Regions from separate parts of the Buttiauxella sp. JUb87 genome, predicted to be linked through region 2. Evidence: predicted binding sites of a transcription regulator. Region 2 holds the regulator's gene; the other holds the start of a gene.
The links. The regulator ArgR, encoded in region 2, controls arginine synthesis, uptake and breakdown. The targets are predictions, from matches to a motif close to ANTGAATAAAAATACANT.

Region 1 (6,237 bases), on a different contig from region 2:
CAGCACTTCGCGAGTTTCTTCGCTCGGTTCCCACTGGCGCGGCAAAAGTGGACGCTTAGAGTTCAATTCACGGATCAAGAAGGCTTGTTTGTCCGCCTCGGACCAGCTTTCGTAATCACCAATGCCCAGGTAGCGAGTCATCTCGCCCAGCGCTTCGGTATGGCGAGTACTTTCCTGGCGGACATCAATGCGCACCAACGGAACGCCGAAGCATTTCACGCGGCGCAAGGTGTCGAGTAACTGACCGTTAGCGATAATGCCCATACCGCAAGCTTGTAGCGACTGGTAACACGCGTAGAGCGGATCCCAAAGCTGTTCGTTTTGCGTCAGTAAACCTTCTGGTTTTGGCAGATGCTGGCCTTTCAGGCGTGCTTCCAGCCAGGCTTGAGTCACCATTAATTGCTGACGAATGCCTTTCATGATGCAACGGTACGGCTCTTGTGCGGCGTCCGGGCCTGCAAGTTCGCTCAGTTCAGGCGTGCATTCCACCATCGAAAGCTCAGAAATCAGCACCTGAATATCGCGCAGGAACAGGTCGGTGGCTTTCCAGCGGCTGAGCAACAGCACGTGGCGGGTAATATCGGCGGTCACGTTCGGGTTGCCGTCGCGGTCGCCGCCCATCCAGGAGGTGAATCGTACCGGGACGAAATCGACCGGCAGTTTGTAATTCAGATTGTCTTCGAGTTGCTCGTTCAGTTCGCGCAGGTAGTTAGGAACCCCTTCCCACAGGCTGTTTTCAACTACCGCAAAACCCCATTTCGCTTCATCTACAGGGGACGGGCGGTATTTACGGATTTCATCGGTGTGCCAGGCCTGTGCCACCAGTTGGCGCAGACGGCGCATAATCTGGTTACGTTCGTAATCGGCAATGTCGCTATGGTCGAGTTGTTTCAGGCAGCTGTTTACTTCAACCAGCTTGTGAATCAGGGTGCGGCGGGTGATTTCGGTTGGGTGTGCGGTCAGAACTAATTCTAATGACAGCGATTCAACAGCATCACGAACGGCATCTTCGCTAATATCCGGCTGATTTTTTAATTTTTGGAGTGTCTTAGCGATAACTTCGGGATTGCTGGCGGCTTCGCCATTAGCGGAAATACTGTGATATTGCTCGGCGGTGTTGGCCAGGTTCAGGAACTGGCTGAATGCACGGGCTACAGGGAGTAGTTCGTCATTAGACAGGTTCTGTAACGTGGTGAGCAACTCTTGACGGTTCGCTTCATTGCCCGCTCGTGACGATTTCGACAACTTACGGATTGTTTCTACCCGGTCAAGGATGTTTTCACCTAATGCATCTTTGATGGTATCCCCGAGCAACTTGCCGAGCATACTGACATTACTTCGCAAAGCGGAATATTGTTCGTTCATTGTAGTCCCACACACCCCATCTTTTTATGTAACTTAATTTCACCCGTGAAGGTTCAACACCGTCTTTATAAAGCCACGTAAGTTATCATTCGTCAATTGCTACGAAATCGTTTCAGCAAACGAATAAATGGCGCTAATTCATGAAATTTAATTACTAACTTCGTGGATAAGCGTTTCTTATGAGGATCCGCTAAAAAGCAGCTGAAAAAGGGGGCAAAACCCCCTGAATCGCTATTTTTCAATGCCAGCAAAAATGATGCACAACCTGTGTAATGAGTTTGCGAGTTGGCTCGATAAACCGTGTTTCGAGGTATTCGTCCGGCTGGTGTGCCTGGTTTATAGAACCTGGCCCCAGAACCAGCGTCGGGCAAATGGTCTGAATAAATGGCGCTTCGGTGCAGTAGTTCACCACTTCTGTTTGCGCGCCCAATAATTTTTCGACCACTTGTACTAGTTGGTGGTCTTTGGCGCACTCATAGCCCGGAATCGGCGGGTGAAGTTCAGAAACCGTCAGGCGGCCTGGCCATTTCTGGCTTACCGGTTCCAGCGCTTCGTTAAGCAAACCGTTAAGATCATTTAACGTAAGGCCCGGAAGCGGGCGAATATCCATATGCAGTTCACAACAGGCACAAATACGGTTGGCGGCATCGCCACCGCTGATATGGCCGAGGTTTAGCGTTGGATACGGCACGGTGAAGGCATCGTGGTGATAACGCTCTTTCAGCGTGTTTTTCAGCGACATGATGTGGCCGATTGCGTCGTGCATCAGTTCGATAGCGTTCACGCCCCGAGCGGGATCGCTGGAGTGACCGGACTGGCCTAGAATGCGAATCGCGTTAGAGATATGGCCTTTGTGGGCGCGCACTGGCTGCAACGAAGTCGGCTCACCAATAATGGCGCAGTCCGGGCGTATGCTGGTGTTTTCAGAGAAATAGCGTGCGCCCGCCATAGTCGTTTCTTCATCGGCGGTCGCCAGAATATAGAGCGGCTTTTTAAGCGTCGTCACATCCACATCGCGCAGCGCATCGAGAATAAAGGCGAAGAAACCTTTCATATCGGCAGTGCCGAGGCCGTACAGTTTATTTTCATGTTCGGTCAGCGTGAACGGATCGCGTGTCCAGCGGCCATCGTCGAACGGAACGGTATCCGTGTGACCCGCCAGCAACAACCCACCGGCACCGGTACCGGTGCTCGCCAGCATATTGAATTTATTACGTGTACCTGGTACGGGTTGTATTTCGACATTAAAGCCAAGATCGCGGAACCAGCCCGCCAGCAAATTGATTAAAGACTGATTGCTCTGATCCAACGCACTGTCGGTAGCGCTGATGGAAGGGGTGGCGATCAATGCGCGGTAAATCTCGATAAAAGGAGGTAATTTCATCTTCACTGTTGACAGGCCTTAGCTCAGGTTGGTATACATAATCATGCAGTAATATTGAATAAAAATACATTATTACCTGCCGCGATGGAACCCCTGGTTCCGGTGGATTGAACCACGTCGTTGTACGTTGGGTGATGGCTTTCAGCTGACACCTTTAGCAGACACAACCTAAGAAGGTGTACAGCCGAGATGTTGAATACGCTGATTGTTGGTGCCAGCGGTTATGCAGGCGCAGAGCTTGTGACCTATTTGAATCGCCATCCTCATATGAACATAACCGCTTTGACGGTTTCAGCGCAAAGTAATGACGCAGGAAAATTGATATCTGATTTGCATCCGCAATTAAAAGGTATCGTGGACATGCCGTTACTGCCAATGTCGGATATCAGCGAATTTACCGATGGTGTGGATGTTGTTTTTCTTGCCACAGCCCATGAAGTCAGCCATGACCTGGCACCGCAGTTTCTTGCGAAAGGCTGCGTTGTCATTGACTTGTCCGGTGCATTCCGCGTCAACGATGCTAAGTTTTATCAACTCTATTACGGCTTTACGCATCAGCACCCTGAATTGCTTGAGCAGGCGGTTTATGGCCTCGCGGAATGGCAGAGCGACAGAATAAAAGAAACCAGTTTAATTTCTGTGCCAGGCTGCTATCCAACGGCCTCCCAACTGGCGTTAAAACCTCTGATTGAAGCGGGTTTGCTGGATTTAAACCAGTGGCCGGTGATTAACGCAACCAGCGGTGTGAGCGGTGCAGGGCGCAAAGCGGCGATCTCTAACAGTTTCTGCGAAGTGAGCCTGCAACCGTATGGCATTTTTAATCATCGCCATCATCCAGAAATTGTCACGCATCTCGGGACTCCAGTGATTTTCACTCCACACTTGGGCAATTTCCCGCGCGGGATTCTGGCGACCATTACTTGCCGCCTGAAAGCCGGGGTGACCCAGCAGCAAGTCGTCGAGGTGTTTAATCAGGCTTATCAAGATAAACCGTTAGTGCGCCTGTATGACAAAGGCGTGCCAGCACTGAAAAACGTGGTTGGCCTGCCGTTCTGCGATATTGGTTTCGCAGTGCAGGGCGAGCATCTGATTGTCGTCGCGACCGAAGATAACCTTCTGAAAGGCGCGTCGGCCCAGGCTGTGCAGTGCCTGAATATTCGTTTTGGCTTTGCCGAAACGCAGTCTCTTATTTAATCGGCTGGGTGAATGATGAATCCATTAATTATCAAATTAGGCGGCGTACTGCTGGATAGCGAAGAAGCGCTGGAGCGCTTGTTTACCGCGCTGGTGAACTATCGTCAGTCCCATCAACGTCCGCTGGTGATTGTTCACGGTGGTGGCTGTGTGGTTGATGAGCTGATGAAAAAGCTCTCCTTACCGGTGACCAAGAAAAACGGCCTACGTGTTACGCCTGCTGACCAGATTGACATTATTACCGGTGCGCTGGCGGGTACGGCGAACAAAACGTTGTTGGCGTGGGCCAAAAAACATGACATCAATGGTGTCGGTCTTTGCCTCGGCGATGGCGACAGCGTCACGGTGACCAAACTCGATGAAGCATTGGGCCATGTCGGCCTTGCAAAGCCAGGTTCAGCTAAGCTGATTACCACGCTGCTGGATTCCGGTTTCCTGCCGATTGTTAGCTCTATTGGCGTTACCGCTGAAGGCGAGCTGATGAACGTCAATGCCGATCAGGCCGCTACGGCACTGGCTGCCACGCTCGGCGCGGATCTCATTCTGCTGTCAGACGTCAGCGGTATTCTGGATGGCAAAGGGCAACGTATTGCGGAAATGACGGCGGCAAAAGCCGAGCAGTTGATCGCTCAAGGCATTATTACCGACGGCATGATTGTTAAGGTTAACGCGGCGCTGGATGCAGCACGTACGCTGGGTCGCCCGGTGGATATTGCGTCATGGCGTCACGCGGAGCAGTTACCTTCTTTATTTAACGGCGTGGCCATTGGCACCCGTATTCTGGCTTAGTTTTGAAAGGATAAGACAATGCAAAATCACGGCATCAAAAAAATCGTTCTCGCTTATTCTGGCGGCCTTGATACTTCAGCCATCATTCCATGGCTGAAAGAAAACTACGGCGGCTGTGAAGTGGTCGCTTGTGTGGTGGATATCGGCCAGGATCGTGAAGACCTGAAAGGTGTTGAGCAAAAAGCACTGCGCTCTGGCGCAACTGAGTGTTATATCGTTGATGCGCGTGAAGAATTCATCAGCGATTACGTCTATCCAGTATTGCAGACTGGCGCACTGTACGAAGGCAGCTACCTGCTGGGTACGTCTATGGCGCGTCCGCTGATTGCGAAAGCACTGGTTGATGTCGCCACTAAAGTGGGCGCCGATGCGCTGTGCCACGGTGCGACCGGCAAAGGTAACGACCAGGTCCGTTTCGAATCCACCTGGGCTGCACTGGCTCCACATCTGAAAGTGGTTGCACCATGGCGTGAGTGGGATTTGCGTTCCCGTGAAGCGTTGCTGGATTACCTGAAAGAGCGTGATATTCCGACCACCGCGTCACTTGAGAAAATCTACAGCCGTGATGAAAACGCATGGCACATCTCCACTGAAGGCGGCGTGCTGGAAAGCCCATGGAATGCACCAAACAAAGATTGCTGGGTGTGGACTGTTGACCCTAAAGAAGCGCCAGACCAGGCAGAGCAAGTGACGGTTACTGTTAAGCAAGGCAAAGTGGTTGCGGTTAACGGCGAAACCATGACGCCTTATCAGTGCCTGGAAACGCTGAATAAGATTGGCTCTAAACACGGCATTGGCCGTATCGATATCGTAGAAAACCGTCTGGTGGGGATTAAATCCCGTGGCTGCTACGAAACCCCAGGAGGCACCATTATGATGGCGGCACTGCGTGGTGTTGAGCAGTTGGTTCTGGATCGCGATAGCTTCAAATGGCGTGAGCAACTGGGCCTGGAAATGTCTTACGTGGTTTACGATGGCCGTTGGTTCGCGCCGTTGCGTAAATCTTTGCAGGCATCTGCTGAATCGTTGGCAGCAGAAGTGAACGGCGAAGTGGTGCTGGAGCTGTATAAAGGCCAGGTCACCGCGACGCAGAAAAAATCTCCTGACAGCCTGTACAGCGAAGAGTTCGCGACCTTTGGTGAAGACGAAGTGTATGACCATAGCCACGCGGGCGGCTTTATCCGTCTGTTCTCGCTGTCGTCACGTATTCGTGCACTGAACGAACTGAAGAAGTAATCAATAGCCTCCCTCTCCTGGGGGAGAGGGCCGGGGTGAGGGCGTCTGTAGTCAAAATTTCCCCTCACCCTAACCCTCTCCCTTAGGAGAGGGGATCAGAATGGTTTAACTCTTCTCATTCAGAGAAGGGAACAAAAGAATTTAATGGAGCATCAATATGGCACTTTGGGGTGGACGTTTTACTCAGGCAGCAGATCAGCGGTTCAAATCGTTCAATGACTCATTACGTTTTGACTACCGACTGGCTGAGCAAGACATTGTCGGTTCTG
Region 2 (6,237 bases):
GCGGTGAAGAGAGTCTCTATCTGTTAGTGCGCTAATCTGCTCAGTAATCGGACATCGCGGTACGATGTCCGATTAACTCATGCTATTCTGCTTCCGGTTTATCATTGACTAACTCAAATACATGTTTCTGAAGATATTACGCTCGGTGGTGATTGGCCTGATTGTGGCGGGATTGTTGTTGGTAACGATGCCAACGCTTCGCCAGAAAATCATTCCCTTAGCGCCCTCGAACTTTGACAGTGCCGACGAAACGCCGCTGAGCTACAACTCAGCGGTGCGTCGTGCTGCGCCTGCTGTGGTCAACGTTTACAACCGCAGTGTCGGCAGCAATGCCAGTAACCAGTTACAAATTCGCACTCTCGGCTCTGGTGTCATCATGGATGAGCGCGGCTACATCATTACCAACAAACACGTCATTAATGATGCCGAGCAAATTATCGTTGCTCTGCAAGATGGTCGCGTTTTTGAAGCGTTACTTGTGGGTTCTGATAGCCTGACCGATTTGGCCGTGCTGAAAATTAATGCCACCAGCCTCCCGGTGATTCCAATCAACAATAAGCGCGTACCGCATATTGGTGATGTCGTCATGGCGATTGGTAACCCGTATAACCTCGGGCAGACCATTACACAGGGGATCATCAGTGCTACCGGTCGTATCGGCCTTAGCCCCTCCGGCCGCCAGTCGTTCCTGCAAACTGACGCTTCAATCAACCACGGTAACTCAGGCGGCGCATTGGTTAACTCGCTGGGCGAACTGATGGGTATCAACACCCTGTCGTTTGATAAAAGTAACGATGGTGAAACCCCTGAAGGTATCGGCTTCGCCATACCAACACAGCTCTCCACCAAAATCATGGATAAGCTGATTCGCGATGGCCGCGTGATTCGTGGCTACATTGGGATTGGCGGGCGCGAGATAACGCCATTACATGGCCCCGCAACCGGCATTGATCAGATTCAGGGAATTATCGTTAACGAAGTGACACCTGACGGCCCGGCGGCTAAAGCAGGTCTGCTGGTTAACGACGTGATTATCTCTGTGAACCACAAACCCGCAATTTCAGCTTTGGGCACCATGGATCAGGTGGCGGAGATTCGTCCAGGCTCTGTCATTCCAGTTGAAGTGATGCGTGAAGATAAGAAGCTGACGCTACAAGTCACGATTCAGGAATACCCCGCGACAAACTAATAAGTCGCAGGCGAAAAAAAACCGGAATCTACATTCCGGTTTTTTTATCTCTAAAGCTCAGGGTTTATTTGTTAACAAACTCTTCGCCAAGGGTAATATCTTTCTTCAGAGTATCCAGCATCCCTTCCAACGCCTGGTGCTCGAAAGCGCTCAGTTTGCCGTAAGATTTATGCTCTGCGATACCGTTTTTACCCAGCAGCAATGGCTGAGAGAAGAAACGAGCGTGTTCGCCATTCCCTTCAACGTACGCACATTCAACCACATTGCTTTCGCCTTGCAGCGCGCGAACCATTGACAGACCAAAGCGCGCAGCTGCCTGGCCCATTGACAGGGTTGCAGATCCACCACCCGCTTTAGCTTCTACAACTTCGGTCCCAGCATTCTGGATACGCTTAGTCAGGTCAGCAACTTCTTGCTCGGTGAAGCTAACACCAGGAATCTGCGACAGCAGTGGCAGAATGGTCACACCGGAGTGGCCGCCAATGACAGGAACTTCGATATCAGTCGGCTGTTTGCCTTTCAGTTCCGCAACAAAGGTGTTGGAGCGGATGATGTCCAGCGTAGTCACGCCAAACAGTTTGTTTTTGTCGTAGACACCTGCTTTTTTCAGCACTTCCGCAGCAATCGCAACGGTGGTATTCACTGGGTTTGTGATAATACCGATACAGGCTTTCGGGCAAGTTTTAGCAATCTGTTGAACCAGATTTTTCACGATTCCCGCGTTGACGTTAAACAGGTCTGAACGATCCATACCTGGTTTACGTGCCACACCCGCAGAGATCAGCACGACATCTGCACCAACCAGTGCAGGTGTTGCGTCTTCACCGCAGAAACCTTTGATTTTCACATCAGTAGGGATATGACTCAGATCGACTGCAACACCAGGGGTTACCGGTGCAATATCATACAGGGAGAGTTCTGAACCTGAAGGCAGTTGGGTCTTGAGTAGAAGGGCAAGCGCCTGGCCAATACCGCCTGCTGCGCCGAGGACTGCAACTTTCATCCTAAACTCCTTATTATGGTTAGCAAATAGGTGCCGTAACTCCATGCGGTGGCGACCATAATCCAGGGAAGGGGTAATTACAATCTTCCCGCTTTAGGATTGCGAGGTTGAGCATTCCTGAAACGTTACTGCTGCATTTACTCGCCGGGTGGAAACGACGCCTTAGCGCCCGGTCACAACCTGATGTTGTCACATCAACGGCGGTTACATTACCCCTCCATCCGCAGCAAAACAACATCATTTTGATAACATTTAGTTTACTTGGCATCTTATTTTAGAGTCGTGACGAAGGCATGTTTCTCGATAACAAAATTTGATAATATCCGCCTCTTTCATAACATTATTTCAGGCCTTCACCCAGCCAATAATTTGCATAACAATTCATTTAAATGCATAATAATGTTATCTTCGTTGACCTGAACATGGGTGATATATGCGTATTTCCTCAAAACAAGAAGAATTAGTCAAAGCGTTCAAAGCATTATTAAAAGAAGAGAAATTCAGTTCTCAAGGTGAAATCGTTCATGCTTTGCAAAATGATGGTTTCGAAAACATCAACCAATCCAAAGTCTCTCGTATGCTGACCAAGTTTGGTGCGGTGCGTACCCGCAACGCCAAAATGGAAATGGTGTACTGCTTACCAGCCGAGCTTGGCGTGCCAACAACGTCCAGCCCGCTGAAAAACCTGGTACTGGATATTGATTACAACGATGCCGTTGTTGTTATCCACACAAGCCCAGGGGCGGCACAGTTAATTGCACGTTTGCTGGATTCGTTAGGTAAAGCTGAAGGTATTTTGGGCACGATTGCCGGTGATGACACCATCTTTACCACCCCGGCAAGGGACTTCACTGTAAAAGAATTGTATGAAGCAATTTTGGTGTTGTTCGAACAAGAGTTGTAAGCATTACTTCCGTATTCCCGCTGTCAGTACGGCGGGAATAACACCTTCATAACAATCCCCTGGCTGTCATCGTTTATACGTAAATCCCCTTATTTAGGCTTTCCCCAAATCTAAACATCTCTCTCATCAGCCGGTTATGTGATGAATCGCACAAAAAGCTAATTCATGGCATCTCATTGTTTTTACTTATACTTAACAAAAAATCAGCAATAAAAGACTCATTTTAATAACTTTACGTAATATAAAAAGCCTCTATTATTGTAAAGTTTCATAGAGAATAATTAGCGTGGTATTAATTTTGTAGGTTATTAGTGTATACTTGATTTTGTGATGAGGGTCACGAAATGAAGACCCCAATAAAAGAATACGACGAGGCGAAAATTATGAACATGAAATCAACTTTAGTTACCGCAAGCCTGCTCTCGATGCTGTCATTCGGCGCTTTTGCAGCGACATCTATTAATACCGAACAGGCACAAAACCGCCAGGCGATGGGTTCAGTGTCTGTCAGCCAGGTCGGTAGTGCTCCGATGGACATGCACCAGTTGCTGAATAAGAAAGCTGAAGAGCAAGGCGCTTCTTCTTACCGCATCATTGAAGCCCGTACTGGCGACCAATGGCATGCAACAGCAGAGCTGTACAAGTAACAGCCCGGTAGCAATAAGCAAAAGCAATACAACGATAATCCAGACAACGGCCCCAAGAACAATAAAGCAGTTTAGCCCTTCCGGTCGTTGAGAAAACCATTCAGGAGTAAAGATTATGAAAACCAAATTAACTATCGCAGCACTGAGCCTTTTCTCTGTTATCTCTTTCGGCGCTAACGCAGCCGCACATCAGGTAAACAGCGAACAAGCACAAAACATGCAATCTATGGGTAGCATTTCTGTCAGCCAGGTTGGCAGTGCACCAATGGATATGCGTCAGGAATTATCACAGAAAGCGACTAAAGAAGGTGCATCGGCATATCGTATTACCGAAGCACGTAGTGGCGATGCATGGCACGCTACCGCTGAACTGTATAAATAAACCCTCGTCGTCAAAACTGACGGCTTTGCCCCCGCTCGCGGGGGCTTTTTTATGCCCTAACATCATGGTTAACCACGTACGTTGAAACGCAATTGCCCTTCCAGTTCCTCTTCTGCTTCGTCGAAAAGCAAAATCAACGCCCCGTAGCGCCGTCTTTGCATCTCCGGCAGGTGAACAAATTCTATTTCCACCGGGAGAGGTAAGATGCCTCCAACGACGACATCCCATAAACTATCGAGATCGTGAACCTGTTTTTTCTCAAGTTGAAATACCTGGATAAAGTGACGATAGAATCCCGGCTGATCTTCTATCTGACTAAAATCAAAGGTGTATTTTTTCATTACTTGCCACCTTAACCAGAGCACTCTTATCTTTTGAGCTTCTACAGCCCGCCAATATGCAAGGTTTTGACTTCCAGAAACTCATCCAGGCCCAGTACCGAGCCTTCTCGCCCTAGTCCAGATTCTTTCACTCCGCCAAACGGCCCCAACTCAGTCGACACCGCACATTCGTTAATACCAATCATCCCACTTTCAAGTGCTTGCGAAACGCGGAATACACGCGATAGATTTTGAGTATAGAAGTATGCTGCCAAACCAAATGGCGTATTATTCGCCCGCTCAATAACTTCCCCTTCCGTTTTAAAACGGAAGCAAGCAGCGAGTGGCCCGAAGGTTTCTTCATGTGCCAGTTTCATTTCATCGCTGGCATCGACAATCACCGTGGGCTGCCAGAAGTTGCCCCCCAACGCATGGCTCTTACCTCCCACCAGCACTTTGCCACCTTGTGCGATAGCATCTTCGATATGCTCACGTACTTTATCGACTGCGGATTTTTCAATTAATGGCCCGACAACCACGCCCTCTTCCAGGCCGTTACCGACTTTCAGTGCCTTAACCGCATCGGCCAGTTTATTCACGAACTGGTCATAAACACCGTCCTGAATAAAGAAACGATTCACGCTAACGCAGACCTGGCCTGCATTACGGAATTTGTTAGCAATGGCCCCTTTCACTGCGTCGTCGATATCCGCGTCATCAAAGACGATATAAGGCGCATTACCGCCTAATTCCATCGACACTTTCTTCATGGTTTCCGCGGCGTTGCGCACTAATGTTTTGCCAACTGCCGTAGAACCGGTAAACGAAATTTTACGAACCGCGTGGCTCGCCATTATCGCGTCGCTAATTTCTTGCGTGTTCCCTGCGACGGCATTTAATACCCCATCAGGTACCCCGGCTTTTTTTGCCAGCGCCAGTAAGGCAAAGGCTGATAGTGGTGTGTTGTTAGCTGGTTTAATCACGCCAGTACAACCCGCAGCAAGCGCCGGGCCGAGTTTGCGTGTCAGCATCGCCATGGGGAAATTCCACGGAGTAATTGCCGCGACAACACCAATTGGCTCGCGGGTTGCCAGAATGCGTGATCCAGGTTTGGCTGGAGGGATAATTTCACCATTTGCCCGTTTGGCCTGTTCAGCGAACCACTGGATAAAACTTGCGGCGTACTCAACCTCACCTTCCGCCTCTTTCAGCGGCTTGCCTTGTTCGGTGGTCATTAAGCGCCCGAGCCAGGCTTTGTTCTCAATAATTAACTGGAACCAACGGTAGAGGATGGTTGAACGTTCTTTGGCGGTTTTTGCACGCCATGCAGGAAAAGCTTTAGCGGCTGCGGCAATCGCATCTTCAGCTTCCTTTTTGCCTGCTTTTGCGACTTTAGCGACAACTTCACCGGTGGCAGGATTGAGAACGTCGAAGGTTTCGTTCAGCTTGTGCCATTCACCATTGACCAGATAACCCGTGTTAAATAATTCACTATCCTGGAGTGCCTGATTTGTCATAATTTTCTCCCGTTATGAATTGCGCATCCAATAAGTATAGATACAAAAAAGCCGACGCAGGCGTCGGCTCGGGTTAGGCATTTATCAGGGCGTGCTGGTATTTATGCAACACATGCGCCAGCCGTTTCACCGGTTCGGTGACTTGTAGCGGCGCCTCCCAAACACGCAATTTCTCCTGGTAAATATCCAGCTCCTCCAATAATTGTTTGAAGTAGCGCTGTTTTTTATCATCACTTGATGCCGAAGTAAGCTTATCAGCCGTGTTTCGCAACTGG

Region 1: the regulator ArgR is predicted to act here: its motif matches at 2,803-2,820, upstream of argC (N-acetyl-gamma-glutamyl-phosphate reductase).

What each region holds. Positions count from the first base shown of each region.
Region 1 covers NZ_SNVY01000011.1:9,378-15,614, reverse strand. Annotated here, with positions in the region: gene ppc (phosphoenolpyruvate carboxylase) at 1-1,365, opposite strand, end outside; gene argE (acetylornithine deacetylase) at 1,604-2,755, opposite strand; gene argC (N-acetyl-gamma-glutamyl-phosphate reductase) at 2,939-3,943, shown strand; gene argB (acetylglutamate kinase) at 3,956-4,732, shown strand; gene EC843_RS21820 (argininosuccinate synthase) at 4,751-5,968, shown strand; gene argH (argininosuccinate lyase) at 6,126-6,237, shown strand, end outside.
Region 2 covers NZ_SNVY01000002.1:798,564-804,800, forward strand. Annotated here, with positions in the region: gene degQ (serine endoprotease DegQ) at 1-35, shown strand, start outside; gene degS (outer membrane-stress sensor serine endopeptidase DegS) at 122-1,189, shown strand; gene mdh (malate dehydrogenase) at 1,254-2,192, opposite strand; gene argR (transcriptional regulator ArgR) at 2,626-3,096, shown strand; gene yhcN (peroxide/acid stress response protein YhcN) at 3,480-3,743, shown strand; gene yhcN (peroxide/acid stress response protein YhcN) at 3,859-4,125, shown strand; gene EC843_RS11920 (hypothetical protein) at 4,194-4,466, opposite strand; gene EC843_RS11925 (NAD-dependent succinate-semialdehyde dehydrogenase) at 4,508-5,962, opposite strand; gene aaeB (p-hydroxybenzoic acid efflux pump subunit AaeB) at 6,036-6,237, opposite strand, start outside.